Regions from separate parts of the Marinobacterium sp. MBR-109 genome, predicted to be linked through region 1. Evidence: predicted binding sites of a transcription regulator. Region 1 holds the regulator's gene; the other holds the start of a gene.
The links. Region 1 encodes FliA, which starts transcription of late flagellar genes. Its sites were predicted from a motif close to CTAAAGTTNNNNNNNNNNCNGCCGATA; they were not measured.

Region 1 (6,550 bases):
GCGAGATCGCACAGGAGCATGATGTGCCGCTGTTGTCGGCTCCGCCACTGGCGCGTGCGCTATATCACGCCACCGAGATCGGTGACGAGATTCCTGCGGGGCTCTACCAGTCGGTTGCCCAGGTGCTGGCCTATGTGTTTCAGCTCAAGCGCTATCGCAAGCGGTTGGAGGAAGCGCCGGAGCCGTTGCGGGATGAGGATATTGATATCCCTGAAGAGTATCGCAAGGATCCGGACGAGTAAGGATTTGGCCAGATTCTTGCATATATCCCCTCTTGAAGTACGTTAAGCGTCAGAAAAGCAGCGTTTTTTCTCTGTCTGCAGTCGGATTGATCCGGGTTGCGGCGTTAATGTTGTGGATTGACGTTTTTTTGACGAATCCGGAGGAAGAGTGGAACGCCAAGCCGTCCTGAGCAACATGCGCAGCCTGTCACAGGGGAATCTGGGGATTCCGCTGCTGTTGCTTGTCGTGCTGGGCATGGTGGCGTTGCCTGTTCCTCCGTTCATGCTCGACGTGTTCTTTACCTTCAATATTGCCCTTTCGATAGTGGTGCTGCTGGTGGCGATCTACGCCCTGCGGCCGCTTGATTTCGGTGTGTTTCCGACCATTCTGCTGGCCGCCACCCTGTTGCGACTGGCACTCAATGTGGCGTCAACCCGAGTGGTGCTGCTGTACGGCCATGAGGGGGGAGATGCCGCCGGTAAGGTGATCGAAGCCTTCGGCGACGTGATGGTCGGGGGTAACTATGTCGTCGGTATCATCGTGTTCCTGATTCTTGTGATCATCAACTTTGTGGTGGTCACCAAGGGTGCCGGCCGTATCTCCGAAGTGAGTGCCCGCTTTACCCTGGACGCGATGCCGGGCAAGCAGATGGCCATCGATGCTGACTTGAACGCGGGTCTGATCGGTCAGGATGAAGCGCGTGACCGGCGCCGAGAAGTGACGCAGGAAGCCGATTTCTACGGTGCAATGGACGGTGCCTCGAAGTTTGTGCGCGGGGATGCGGTCGCCGGCATCATGATTCTGGTGATCAACCTGTTGGGTGGTCTGGGGATCGGTATGGTGCAGCACGGTCTGGATTTCAGCCTGGCCCTGCAATACTACTCACTGCTGACCATTGGTGATGGGCTGGTGGCTCAGATCCCGTCGCTGCTGCTGTCTACGGCGGCTGCGGTGATGGTGACCCGTGCCAACTCCTCGGAGGCGATGGGGTCGCAGGTGTTCCGTCAGATGTTCGCCTCACCGCGTGCGTTGACTGTGGCAGCTGCCATACTCTTTATCATGGGTATAGTGCCTGGCATGCCGCACTTTGCTTTCCTGATGTTGGCGATGGCAGCAGCCGGTATTGCCTGGTGGATTCGGCGTCAGGAGCTGCAGAAGCTTGAGCAGGCCAAGGCGGAAGAAGCCGAGACGCCAGTGGACAGCAAGCCGGCCACGGAGGAGCAGAAGGAGCTGGGCTGGGATGATGTGATGCCGGTGGACATGATAGGACTGGAAGTTGGCTACCGGTTGATTCCGATGGTGGACAAAATGCAGGGTGGGCAGTTGCTGGGACGGATCAAGGGGGTGCGCAAGAAGCTGTCTCAGGATCTGGGCTTTCTGGTGCCGTCTGTGCATATCCGGGATAACCTGGACCTGTTGCCCGGCGCCTACCGCATTACATTGATGGGGGTTATCGCCGGTGAGGCTGAAATCTACCCCGACCGCGAGCTGGCGATCAACCCTGGCCAGGTGTTCGGTGAACTGAAAGGGGTCAGTGTGCGTGACCCGGCGTTTGGTCTGGAGGCGGTCTGGATCGAAAAAAGCCACAAGGAGCATGCGCAGACTTTGGGCTATACCGTGGTAGACGCCAGTACGGTGGTGGCAACCCACATCAACCAGGTACTGCAGACTCACGCCCATGAGCTGCTGGGGCATGAAGAGGTGCAGCAGCTGCTGGATCTGCTGGGCAAGTCATCGCCCAAACTGGTAGAGGAGCTGGTACCGAAGAAGCTGTCGATCAGTGCATTGCTGAAGGTGTTGCAGAATCTGTTGATGGAACAGGTGCCGTTGAAGGACTTTCGCTCCATTGCCGAGGCGCTGGCTGAAGCGGTCAACCGGACGCAGGACCCTCTGGCACTGACCGCAGCCGTAAGGGTAGCGCTGTCGCGCCTGATTGTGCAGACGGTCAACGGCTCGGAACCGGAGCTTGCCGTCATTACACTGGACCCGTCACTGGAGCAGATGTTGCTGGGGTCCATGCAGCAGGGGCAGGAAGAGGGGATGGTACTGGAGCCGGGAATGGCTGAGCGGCTACAACGTTCGCTGGGCGAGACCGCACAGAAGCAGGAGATGTCCGGCAAGCCATCCATTCTGCTGGTAGCGGCCCCTGTTCGGCCTCTGATGGCCAAATTTGTACGTTATGGAGAACACCAGATTCATGTACTCTCCTATCAGGAGATCCCGGAGAACAAGAAAGTCACGATTGTGGCCACTGTAGGTGGACAAAATGGCTAGGGTTTGGCGGCTGGCGGCCGATAAGGGACGGGTATGAAGGTAAAACGCATATTTGCACCGGATATGCGCCAGGCAATGCGCCGGGTGCGTGACGAAATCGGCCCTGATGCCGTGATCATCTCCAACCACCGCGTGGCGGGTGGGGTTGAGGTTGTGGCCGCTCGTGAAGATGAGTACGAGGCCGCTCAGGCTGAACTCAAGCGCAGTCGCAGCCGCAGTCGTCAGCCACAGAACCGGGATGAGCAAATACGGATTCTGACGGGCGGGCATTCGCACCAGTCGGAACAGGCCAGTCGCAATGCCGTGCTTGAAGAGGAGTTGAACCGTACCCGTGCCCGTATTGCTGAAGCCAGTCGGCGCATCACGGAGCCGACGCCGGTGGCAGATCGCAGCGCCAATCGTCAAATTGATGACGAAGATGACGAGGATCTGCGTTCCATTCTTGAATCGCTTCGTGCCCGCAACCGCCAGCGTGAGGTCTCCTCTCCGTCTTCCCGTCAGGTCGAGGCAGCCCGGCCTAAAGTCCGCCCTGTTGATAACGATGCCCTGCCTGCAGATGACGACGCGCTGCTGAGCATGCAGCAGGAGATCCAGGAGCTGCGCAACATGCTGCAGCAGCAGGTGGCACGTCCCGAACCTGCTGCGCCCGTGTTTACTGCTCCCGCCACTTCTCCGGTGCAGGAAAGATCAGCTGTACACGCCCGCCTGGAGCAGCTGGGCCTCGGTTCGCAGTTGGTGCAGCAGCTGATGAGTGGCGTTGAGCCTGAGCTTGCCGCTGACAAGGCCTGGCGCAATGCACTGGCCCGCCTCTCCGATGCTCTGCCGGTGCTGGGGGAAGAGCTGGTGGAGCGAGGCGGCATGATCGCATTTGTCGGCCCGACAGGTGTCGGCAAAACCACTACCATCGGCAAGCTGGCTGCTCGTCATGTGCTGCAGCACGGCAGTTCCAGTGTGGCATTGGTCACGACGGACTGTTTCCGCATCGCGGCCCATGAGCAGCTGAAAACCTTTGGCCGTATTCTGGATGTGCCTGTTCGGGTGGTGGATGAAAACCACAGCCTGGAGGAGGTGTTGCAGAGTCTGCGCAACAAGCGTCTGGTGCTGATCGATACCGCAGGCATGAGTGCATCCGATCCGCAGGGTCTGGTGCAGATGCAGATGCTTTCCAGTGTCACTGTACGCCTGAAAAAGTTGCTGGTGCTGTCCTGCTCCAGTCAGCGTCAGTTGATGCGCAGTGCGTTTGACAACTATCGAGAGCTGGGCTTGAACGGTTGTGTACTCAGCAAAACAGATGAGTCGGGAAGTCTGGGCGAAGCGCTTACGCTGGCGATTGAAAAGCAGCTGCCGATCGCCTATGTGACAGACGGACAGAAAATTCCGGATGATATCGGTATCGCCAAACGGCATGATCTGGTCAGTCGTGCGGTGGTGATTGCACAAAAGTCGGGGGAGCATGATACAGATCAAGCTGCCGACGGTTCATTATTCAGGGCGGGTTGAGGAGTCATTTGATGAAGCAGACCCACCCGGTCAAGGTGATTGCAGTAACAGGCGGCAAGGGCGGTGTTGGCAAGACCAACGTGTCCGTCAATCTGGCCACGGCTCTCAGTGAGATGGGGCAGCGAGTGGTACTGATGGACGCCGACCTGGGCCTTGCCAATGTCGACGTGATGCTCGGTCTCAGGGCGCAGCGCAATATATCGGATGTGCTTGCCGGCAGCTGCAGTCTCAAGGAGGTCATGGTGCCGGCCGGGGACAACTTCTGGATAGTGCCCGCGGCCTCGGGTACTCAGGAAATGACTGCGCTCAGTGCCCATGAACATGCCGAATTGATCCACGCTTTCAACGATATTGCGGACGAGCTGGATGTGCTGGTAATTGACACCGCAGCGGGTATCTCCGACTCGGTGGTCAGTTTTGTACGCGCCGCTCAGGAAGTGCTGGTGGTGGTCTGTGATGAGCCGACCTCAATTACCGATGCCTATGCGCTGATCAAGCTTTTGAATCGTGACTACCAGATGACGCGCTTTCGAGTGCTGGCCAATATGGTCAGAACCGAATCCGAAGGGCGTAACATGTTTAATAAACTGTTGACGGTGACCGACAGATTCCTGGATGTTACGCTTCAATACGTTGGCTCAATCCCTTATGATGAAACGGTGCGCAAAGCGGTGCAGAGGCAAAAGGCTGTTTTGAAAGCCTTTCCCAAGGACAAGGCCGCGTTGGCCTATCGCCAGTTGGCGAACAAGGTGGACAGCTGGCCTGTGAGTTCCAGCCCGCGTGGGCACCTTGAATTCTTTGTCGAGCGGCTCGTGCAGGGAGCGCGGGCACACTGAAAAGAAGCGTATATGTACAACGAGCTGGAGTTTAAGTCAGGGCAGGAGCTGATTGAGGAATACACCCCTCTGGTGCGCCGTATTGCGCATCATCTGATGGCACGCCTGCCGTCTCATGTCGTGCTGGATGACCTGCTTCAGGCCGGCATGATGGGGCTGCTCGAAGCCGCCAAACGATATGACTCCAGCAAGGGCGCCAGTTTTGAGACCTACGCCGGCATTCGTATTCGCGGTGCCATTATCGATGAAGTGCGGCGGGGTGACTGGACGCCAAGATCAGTGCACCGTAATGGGCGCCGGGTCAGCGAAGCGATTGCCCAGGTTGAAAACCGGACCGGGCGTGATGCGACAGACGTAGAAGTCGCGACCGAATTGGGAATAGGGGTTGCCGAGTACCATGCCCTGCTGCAGGATTCACTCGACAGCCGTCTGTTCAGTTATGATCAGTTGACTGACAGCTCCGAAGAAACACCCTCGGAGCAGTTTGTCGCCTCTGACCCTGACCCCGGGCATGCGCATGAGGGGGAAGGGTTCAGGCATGCACTGGCACAGGCGATAGGTGCCTTGCCGGAGCGCGAGCGGCTGGTGCTGGCGCTGTATTATGATGAAGAGCTGAACCTTAAAGAGATAGGACAGATTCTTGGGGTGAGTGAGTCGCGCGTGAGCCAGATCCATAGCCAGGCTGCGCTGAGGCTCAAGGGCCGGCTAAGGGATTGGCGCTGACCGGTTACGGTCTGGAAAAGGACGACTCTTGAAGGTGTTTTCTGAACTGGGAGAAGTGTCTTGAAGAAAGACATCAAAATTCTCGTTGTGGATGATTTCTCCACCATGAGACGCATCATAAAGAACCTGCTGCGAGACCTTGGATTTACCAATGTCGATGAAGCCGATGACGGCAAGACGGCGTTGCCGATTCTCAAGCAGGGGGGTATCGACTTCCTCATTACCGACTGGAACATGCCGGAAATGACCGGCATCGACCTGCTCAAGGCGGTTCGGGCCGATCCTGCGCTGGCGTCCATTCCGGTACTGATGGTAACGGCAGAGGCCAAGCGCGAGCAGATTATTGCGGCAGCACAGGCCGGTGTGAACGGTTATGTCGTAAAGCCGTTCACGGCCGCCGTGTTGAAAGAAAAGATCGACAAGATCTTCGAGCGTATCGAGGGTTAACCGGAAGCGGGGAAGACAGATGGCAGCGCAAACGGCCAGTAAAGTGGACTTCAACGGCTTCGATGAGTTTCTGCGCAGCCGTGCCCAGGCACTGGTTTCCGAACTTGAGGCCGGCAACATGGCAGAGGCGATGGGGCTGATCAATGAGCTTCAGTTTGCCCGTCACCAGGTGTTCTACAACGAGGTCGGTCATCTGACACGCGGGCTGCATGAGGCGATCAAGTCATTTTCCAGCGATGTCGGTGAAAAAATGCCGAGCGAAGCGGAAAGTACAGTCTCTGCCATCGGTGATGCTTCAGATCGACTCAACTACGTAATTGAACTGACTGAAAAGAATGCCCATGAAACCATGGACCGTGTGGATCGCTCCCTCGGTCTGGTGGACAAGCTGGACCAGCAGAGTGAACGTTTCAAGGATCTGCTGTTGCTGGTGGGGCAGCTTGAAGGTGAGTTCGAGGCACTGAACGGGGTTTATGATCGTACCTGCACCCTGAAGGATCAGTCCGAAAAAACCATTAATGAACTGCGCAGTACGTTGACTGATATCC
Region 2 (6,550 bases), on a different contig from region 1:
TTATTTCAAGCGATGTGGTTGTACCATCAATTTTAGTTACATCAATTGTCAGGCTGTTAGCGGTTCCATCGAAGACCCCATCACCCACATCGGTTGCTGTTGCAACTGCCATCATTGAAGCAGAAACACCTGACACATTATTGTTAATCGCATCAATAACCTGCTGGGCACCATCTGCATCCGTACCATCAATGGCTGTATCTCCCAGAGCAACGATGGACTGTCCATTAATCAATACATCGTTATAACCCAAGTCTGCAGCACCAGTCAGATCAGCCAAAGTTGTTTCTGCGCTCAGCATATCAACACTGGTAGACCCCATACCCAAAGTTTTGGCATCCATTGCCTGGATCTGGAAGCTGATGGTTTCGTTGGCTTCAGAGCCCACCTGCAAAGATGTTTTACCCAGCGAGCCGTCCAGAATTTTCTGGCCGTTGAATGAGGTGGTTTCAGAGATACGGTTCAGCTCAGCAGTCAGCTGCTTCACCTCAGCGTTCAGGGTGGAGCGGTTACCTTCAGAGTAGGTTCCGTTCGCGGACTGAATGGACAGTTCACGCATACGCTGCAGGATGTTGGTGGACTCTTCCAGCGCACCTTCAGCGGTCTGGATCAGAGAGATACCATCGTTGGCGTTACGTACCGCTTGGTCCAGGCCTCGCACCTGAGAGGTCATACGGCTGGCGATCGCAAGACCGGCCGCGTCATCGGCTGCGGAGTTGATACGCTTACCGCTGGTCAGACGCTCCATAGAGGTGTTCAGTTCATTGCTGGATTTTGTCAGCTGATTCTGAGCATTCAGCGACATGATGTTTGAGTTGATTACCATTGCCATGAGTGTTTCTCCTCGATAGCGGTCTGTCTGACCGGCTGTATGCAAATCGTTGCTAAAACTGGGCGGTTGATCCGCTTGTGCTTACTTTATCGACCCACTCGGTACAAACTTTAACGCTAAATTTGTATGTGCCGCACTGGGTGCTTGTTTTGCTTTATCGGCACGTTCAGACTGGGCATTAGCATTTTTGTGAGGTAACGCGAATGGATAAAATCATGGAGCTGTCGCTGCAACTGTTACAGGCCACCGAGGCGCTGCAGCTCAGGGTTGAAGCCGGCGACCTGACCGAGGTGGAGTCACTGCAGCTTCAGCGTGCCGAACTGGTCGCCGAGCTGGATATCGAGAGTCAGAAGCCCTGGCCTCGCGATGTATTGATTGGGTGCCAAGGCCTTATTAAACAAGCTCAGCTGCTTGAGGAGAGCATACTCAAGCAGCTGAGTGTACAGCGTAAAGAGGTGGGGGAAGAGCACAACAAACTGCAGCTGAGCAAACAGGCGCGCAAGGCCTACGACCGGTTCAGCTGAGCCTTAACATTTCTGGTTTTAACGTATGTAATTGAACAGACTCAGATCCTGAATTTTGGCAAAACTGGCATAGGCAGCTTCAAGGGCAAGCTGGCGTTTGCTGAGTTCTGTCGCCGCTGCGGCATAGTCCAAATCCTGCACCGATGAGAGGGTGCCCTCAGTCATCAATTTAAAGTCGGTATTGCTCATTTCAGCATCATCCAGCGTATTAAGGCGCGAGCCGAGCGTAGCCGTGGCTTCAGACAGCCGCTCTTGGGACATGCTGATCTGATCCAAGGTTTTGGCAAAACGTTCCTGTAGCTCCGTTTGGGCCTGCGCATTACCGGCAACCGGCTCACGCATCAGCTCGATGGTATCGAGCATAGTGTTCAGTATGTTGGATGGCGGCTGAGAAAAACCAAGTTTCAGCTCTGATGTCGGCGGTGTATCCACAACGAAGGTTGCGACAGTGGAGTCGGTCACCGTTGTAAGGTCAATATCAAACGACACCGTGGGCGGACCAGCAAGATTGACTGTTTGCAGCGGTGAGGCCGAGGGAATACCCGTTACGCTTGTCAGCGTATTACCCGCCTGATCCAGCACATTGTATGCATATTCATCGCTGCCTGCGTCATAAGCCATTTCCAGCCGAATATCGCCGGTTGTCTCGCGCATCAACTGAAGGAAGTCAGGCTCGGATGAAATTGTGCCTGCGCCAACCACCGCGGCACCCTCTCCCTGAATGGCCAACGCGGACGGATCGGGAGAAACAGGCTCGGCCAAGTCCAGCACCAGCCTGGCACCGGGCAGCTCTATTTCAGGAACAGCGCCGTTAGTGAACTCGACATTCTGCAACGGGTTACCCGACGCATCCTTCGCCACGTTTCCAGCACTGTCACGCAAGGTATACGTGTTCACCGTAGCCATGGTTACACTGTCTACATACTGGTCAACTTCAACTTTGATATCACCGGTTTGCCGCATAAAAGCAGCAAAGGCGTCAGGGTCGGTAACAGTCAGGTTTTCCGGGTCAAAACTGGACTGCAAACTGCCGGTTGCCTGCAGGCTTGGCTCATCAATCACCGATTCAAACAGGAACTTGCCTGAGTCAGAGGCACGGACATACAGCTCACTGGACACCTGAATTTGCCGAGTAGTCGCATCACCCTGAAAAACATAGCGATTGCCTTGTTGTGTGTAGGTTTTAACCTGCCCCTGTGAACCCGAGAAGAGATACTCTCCTTTCGCATCACGCGTGTTCATCAAGCCCGACATATAGCCGACCAGCTCCTCAAGCTCATAGGAGATGGTTTTACGGTCAGCGTCACTCAAAGTACCGTTGGCCGCCTGCAGAACCAGCTCACGAGCCCGGTCAGATGCCGTGTTCAGATCATCTAACGTGGTTTCTTCCAGCTCAAGCCTGCGGCGGGAGGCATCGATATTGCTTTGAAACATGTCCAGCTGCGCCAGCTCACGCTTCAAACCCACCACACGACTGGCTCCTACCGGGTCTTCCGCCAGGCTGGTGAATTTTTTACCGCTGGAAAGCTTGTTCTGAATATCCAGCAAGGAGGTCTGGTTTTCCATCATGTTACGGTTGGCGCTGGTAAAAATCTGGCCGGTTGAAATACGCATGATTACCTCCGAACAGCACTGATCAGGCTGTCAAATATGGTCTGATAGGCTGAGATCAGCTGGGCTGCGGCCGAGTACGCCTGCTGGTACTTCACCAGGTTGGCGGCCTCTTCGTCCAGGTTAACGCCAGCAACGCTTTGCAGGGCGTTCTCACTGGCTGTCAGAACCGAACGGCTCGACGCGTAGGAAATATTGGCATTGCTGGCCTGGGTGCCGACTTTTGCCAGCAACTGGCCATAGGTGTCTTGATAACTGAAACCGTTGACCAGCGTTTGATTTTGCAGGTCAGACATGGCCAAGGCGTTGCTGTTATCCGAATAGCCATTGGTATTGAACTCAACGGTGAAACGATCACCTGGATTGGGCTGATTGTTAAATGTCAGCGCATAGTCATCCTGTTCGATCACGATCGGTTCACCCTCAGTGTAAACCAGATTTTCCATGCCTTCGTATATTTCCGGGCTGCCGGATGCCACATTCATGTATACAGAATATGTAACATTGCCATCGGCATCCGGGGCGTTGAATACGATCTCAAGCGGCAACTCAGCTGCACCGGTGCGCAAATTTGCACTCGAGCGTGTTGACGTGATGTTGATATCGGTCAGTTCGGCATTGCCGGTATTGGTGGAGGCAGGCTCAATCCGCAAGGGCGAGGCCAAGGCCAGCATACGCGGGTTGTTTATTTTGGTGTCCATTAGCTGGCCACCACTACGGGTCGGCTGGATCAGGTAACTGTCACCGACACCCGCCTCTCCTTTCAACGTAAAGGTCATGCCATCAAGGCTGATACTTACACTGCCGTTGGCGGTATCTTCATAAAACGTTGCACTTTGGTCCAGCTCATCTGCGCTGGTCACTTCGGTGAGATTGGAAGAGTCAAAACGCTGGCCATCACTCAGGCGGGTAATACGGAAGCTATCGATCCCCGTGACTTCAAACTTGTAATCACTGCCCGTAAGTTCCTTTACATCATAAAAGCTGACGTGTGCCGAGGTATTCAGGTTTTTGTTTTGTGCATTGGCGGTGACTTCACCACGCTGCAGGGGCTTGAACAGGTCTTCACCCATATCACCGTTGAGATCCATCCCTTTCCGGTGCTGCTCATTCATGGTTTCCGAGAACACAATCGCCAATCGCCCAACTTCATTCAGCGTCGGTTGAAGCACGTTATCTCGATAGTTGACCATGCCCCCAATGGCACCATTGCCCAATTGGTTGGTGACCTGAGAACTGATACCCGAGCCATTTGTCATATAAATATCAAGCTGAGTCGGGTCAGCGTCACTGTTACGTACATCCAAACGCGCAGCCGTATTACCCACAACCAAGGGCTGACCTGTCCCGATCATCACGTTGTAGGTAATGCCATCCTGCGAGATTACACTTGTCGTAACGTAACCCGACAAGTCTTTAACCAACAGATCACGCTTATCCTGCAACTCGTTGGTGCTCTGCCCTGCCGCATGCATAGTGCTGATCTGAACATTCAATGCCGCAATGTTTTCGGTGATCGAGTTGACCGTGTCGGTCATGCTGCGAATTTCAGTGTTGACCAGATCAGCCTGGCTGCGCAGTTTGCTGTCAAAATCATTGAATGAGTTGGCCAGCGATGAAGCCTCGGCCAGAAACAGCTCACGGTTGGCGATAAACAGTGGGTCATCCACTACCTGCTGCATGGAGGCAAAATAGCTGTCCATGGACGATGACAAGCTGGTGGAGTCCGACACCAGCATTGAATCCAGCTGAGCAATTTTTTGCGAATAGGCTTCGTTGCTTTTGAATACAGACGTATCAGCCCAGACCTGCTTGATCAGGAACTGGTCGGTCATGCGCCGAATATCCTTGACCTCTACCCCCAGAATCGGGGGCTGCTGGGTGCCCATCAGCACTGTCTGGCGAGTGTAGCCTTCGGTATTCACGTTCGCGATGTTCTGCCCGACATAGGACAGCGCGGTTTGGTTGGCATTGAGTGCCTGAACACCGATGTTAAGGATACTTGAACTCATTTCGTCTCTCCCAGGCGGAGCAACCGCACCGGCTTATCTGTATCGTATATGTATCGGCCAGTGATCAGCCTTCTTGAGTACTGCGACCCAATCCGGCCAGCAGATCACCTGTAAAAATACGCTCAATTTTGTTTGCGTACTCAGGGTCGGTAGCATACCCGGCGTTGTGCAGCTCACGTACAAAGCGGGTCGGGTCGGCACCCTGCTCCAGCGCCTGTTGATAACGCGGGTTGCTGCGCAGAAAATCAACGTAGTCGGTAAAGCTGTCGGCATAGCTGTCGTAGGCACGGAAGCGAGCCTGTTCCTTCTCGGGCACGCCGCCACGGTATTCCAGCGTTTGTACCTTTGCCGTATCACCTTCCCAACTGCTATGTGCCTTGATATTGAACAGGTTGCGACTGCTTTCCCCACTGATTGCATCACGGGTGATGAACTTGCCCCAGCCGGTTTCAAGCGCGGCCTGGGCCAGCAGCACATTGGGGTTTACACCCAGCTCCTTGCCTGCCTGTTCGGCCAGCGGCATTAACTGCTCAATGAACTCGGCCGGGGTTTCAAAACGGTTGGGCAGGGTTTCTTTCACCACTGCAGTTTCAGAGCCTGCCTTGTCCTGATCGGCCAGTTCCTGAGACACAGCTTGAGCCGTATCACTGCCTTCCTGCTCAGGTTCGCTGGTTGATGCTGCACGGTAATTCATGCCCGGTGTCTGTGGCAGCGGCCCGCCACCGAAGGCACGTGACAGCATCTGTTCAGTCATCGACTGCTGATCACCCTTCTTATCATCCTGCCCCGGCGCCACGACGGGTGCATGTTGCTGGCTCAGCTGCTTAACGATGATATCGGCCAGGCCGATGCTGTCCTTTTTCGACAGGTCCAGCGTCATCTGCTGGTCGAACATCTCCTGATAAAACTTGACGTCGCCGGAGTTGAACGGGCTGTCGGACGCCAACACATCACTGGCCTGGCGCATGCTTTTGAGCATCATGTTCATGAACAGTTGCTCGAACTCCTGCGCCACACCTTTCAATGCAGCCTGCTGGTCATTGCCAGCCTGATTTTTCAGCTTTTGCAGCTGGTTCAGGTCGGTATACAGCGCCGCCTGCGATGGGCTCATTCTGCCGCTGTCGATCGCCATATCAGATCACCACCAATTCAGCCTTGAGCGCACCGGACTGTTTGAGTGCTTCAAGGATCGCCATCAAATCACCGGGCGCTGCACCCACCTGATTGACCGCTTCAACGATGTCACTCAGGGTTGCACCCGGCGCAAACTCGAACATGCGGCCCGAGCCTTCTTCAATTTCAATCTCGGTACGTGGTGTGACCACGGTATTGCCACCACCGAGCACGTTGGGCTGAGTAACATCCAGATTTTCGGTAATGGCGACGGTCAGGCCACCATGGGTAATCGCCACCGGCGACACGCGCACGTTCTGACCGATGATGATGGTGCCGGTACGGGAGTTGATGATGACCTTGGCCGTTTCTTCACCGGGCTGGACTTCGAGGTTTTCCAGCACTGACAGAAACGAGACCCGCTGTGACGGATCACGCGGCGCACGCACACGAATGGA

Region 2: the regulator FliA is predicted to act here: its motif matches at 920-946, upstream of ABIE60_RS15215 (flagellin N-terminal helical domain-containing protein).

The regions. Positions count from the first base shown of each region.
Region 1 covers NZ_JBEPPZ010000012.1:31,168-37,717, forward strand. Annotated here, with positions in the region: gene flhB (flagellar biosynthesis protein FlhB) at 1-242, shown strand, start outside; gene flhA (flagellar biosynthesis protein FlhA) at 418-2,496, shown strand; gene flhF (flagellar biosynthesis GTPase FlhF) at 2,530-3,996, shown strand; gene ABIE60_RS13885 (MinD/ParA family protein) at 4,008-4,832, shown strand; gene ABIE60_RS13890 (RNA polymerase sigma factor FliA) at 4,845-5,555, shown strand; gene cheY (chemotaxis response regulator CheY) at 5,628-6,002, shown strand; gene ABIE60_RS13900 (protein phosphatase CheZ) at 6,022-6,550, shown strand, end outside.
Region 2 covers NZ_JBEPPZ010000014.1:89,243-95,792, reverse strand. Annotated here, with positions in the region: gene ABIE60_RS15215 (flagellin N-terminal helical domain-containing protein) at 1-832, opposite strand, end outside; gene fliT (flagellar protein FliT) at 1,036-1,356, shown strand; gene flgL (flagellar hook-associated protein FlgL) at 1,375-2,970, opposite strand; gene flgK (flagellar hook-associated protein FlgK) at 2,973-4,979, opposite strand; gene flgJ (flagellar assembly peptidoglycan hydrolase FlgJ) at 5,044-6,111, opposite strand; gene ABIE60_RS15190 (flagellar basal body P-ring protein FlgI) at 6,113-6,550, opposite strand, start outside.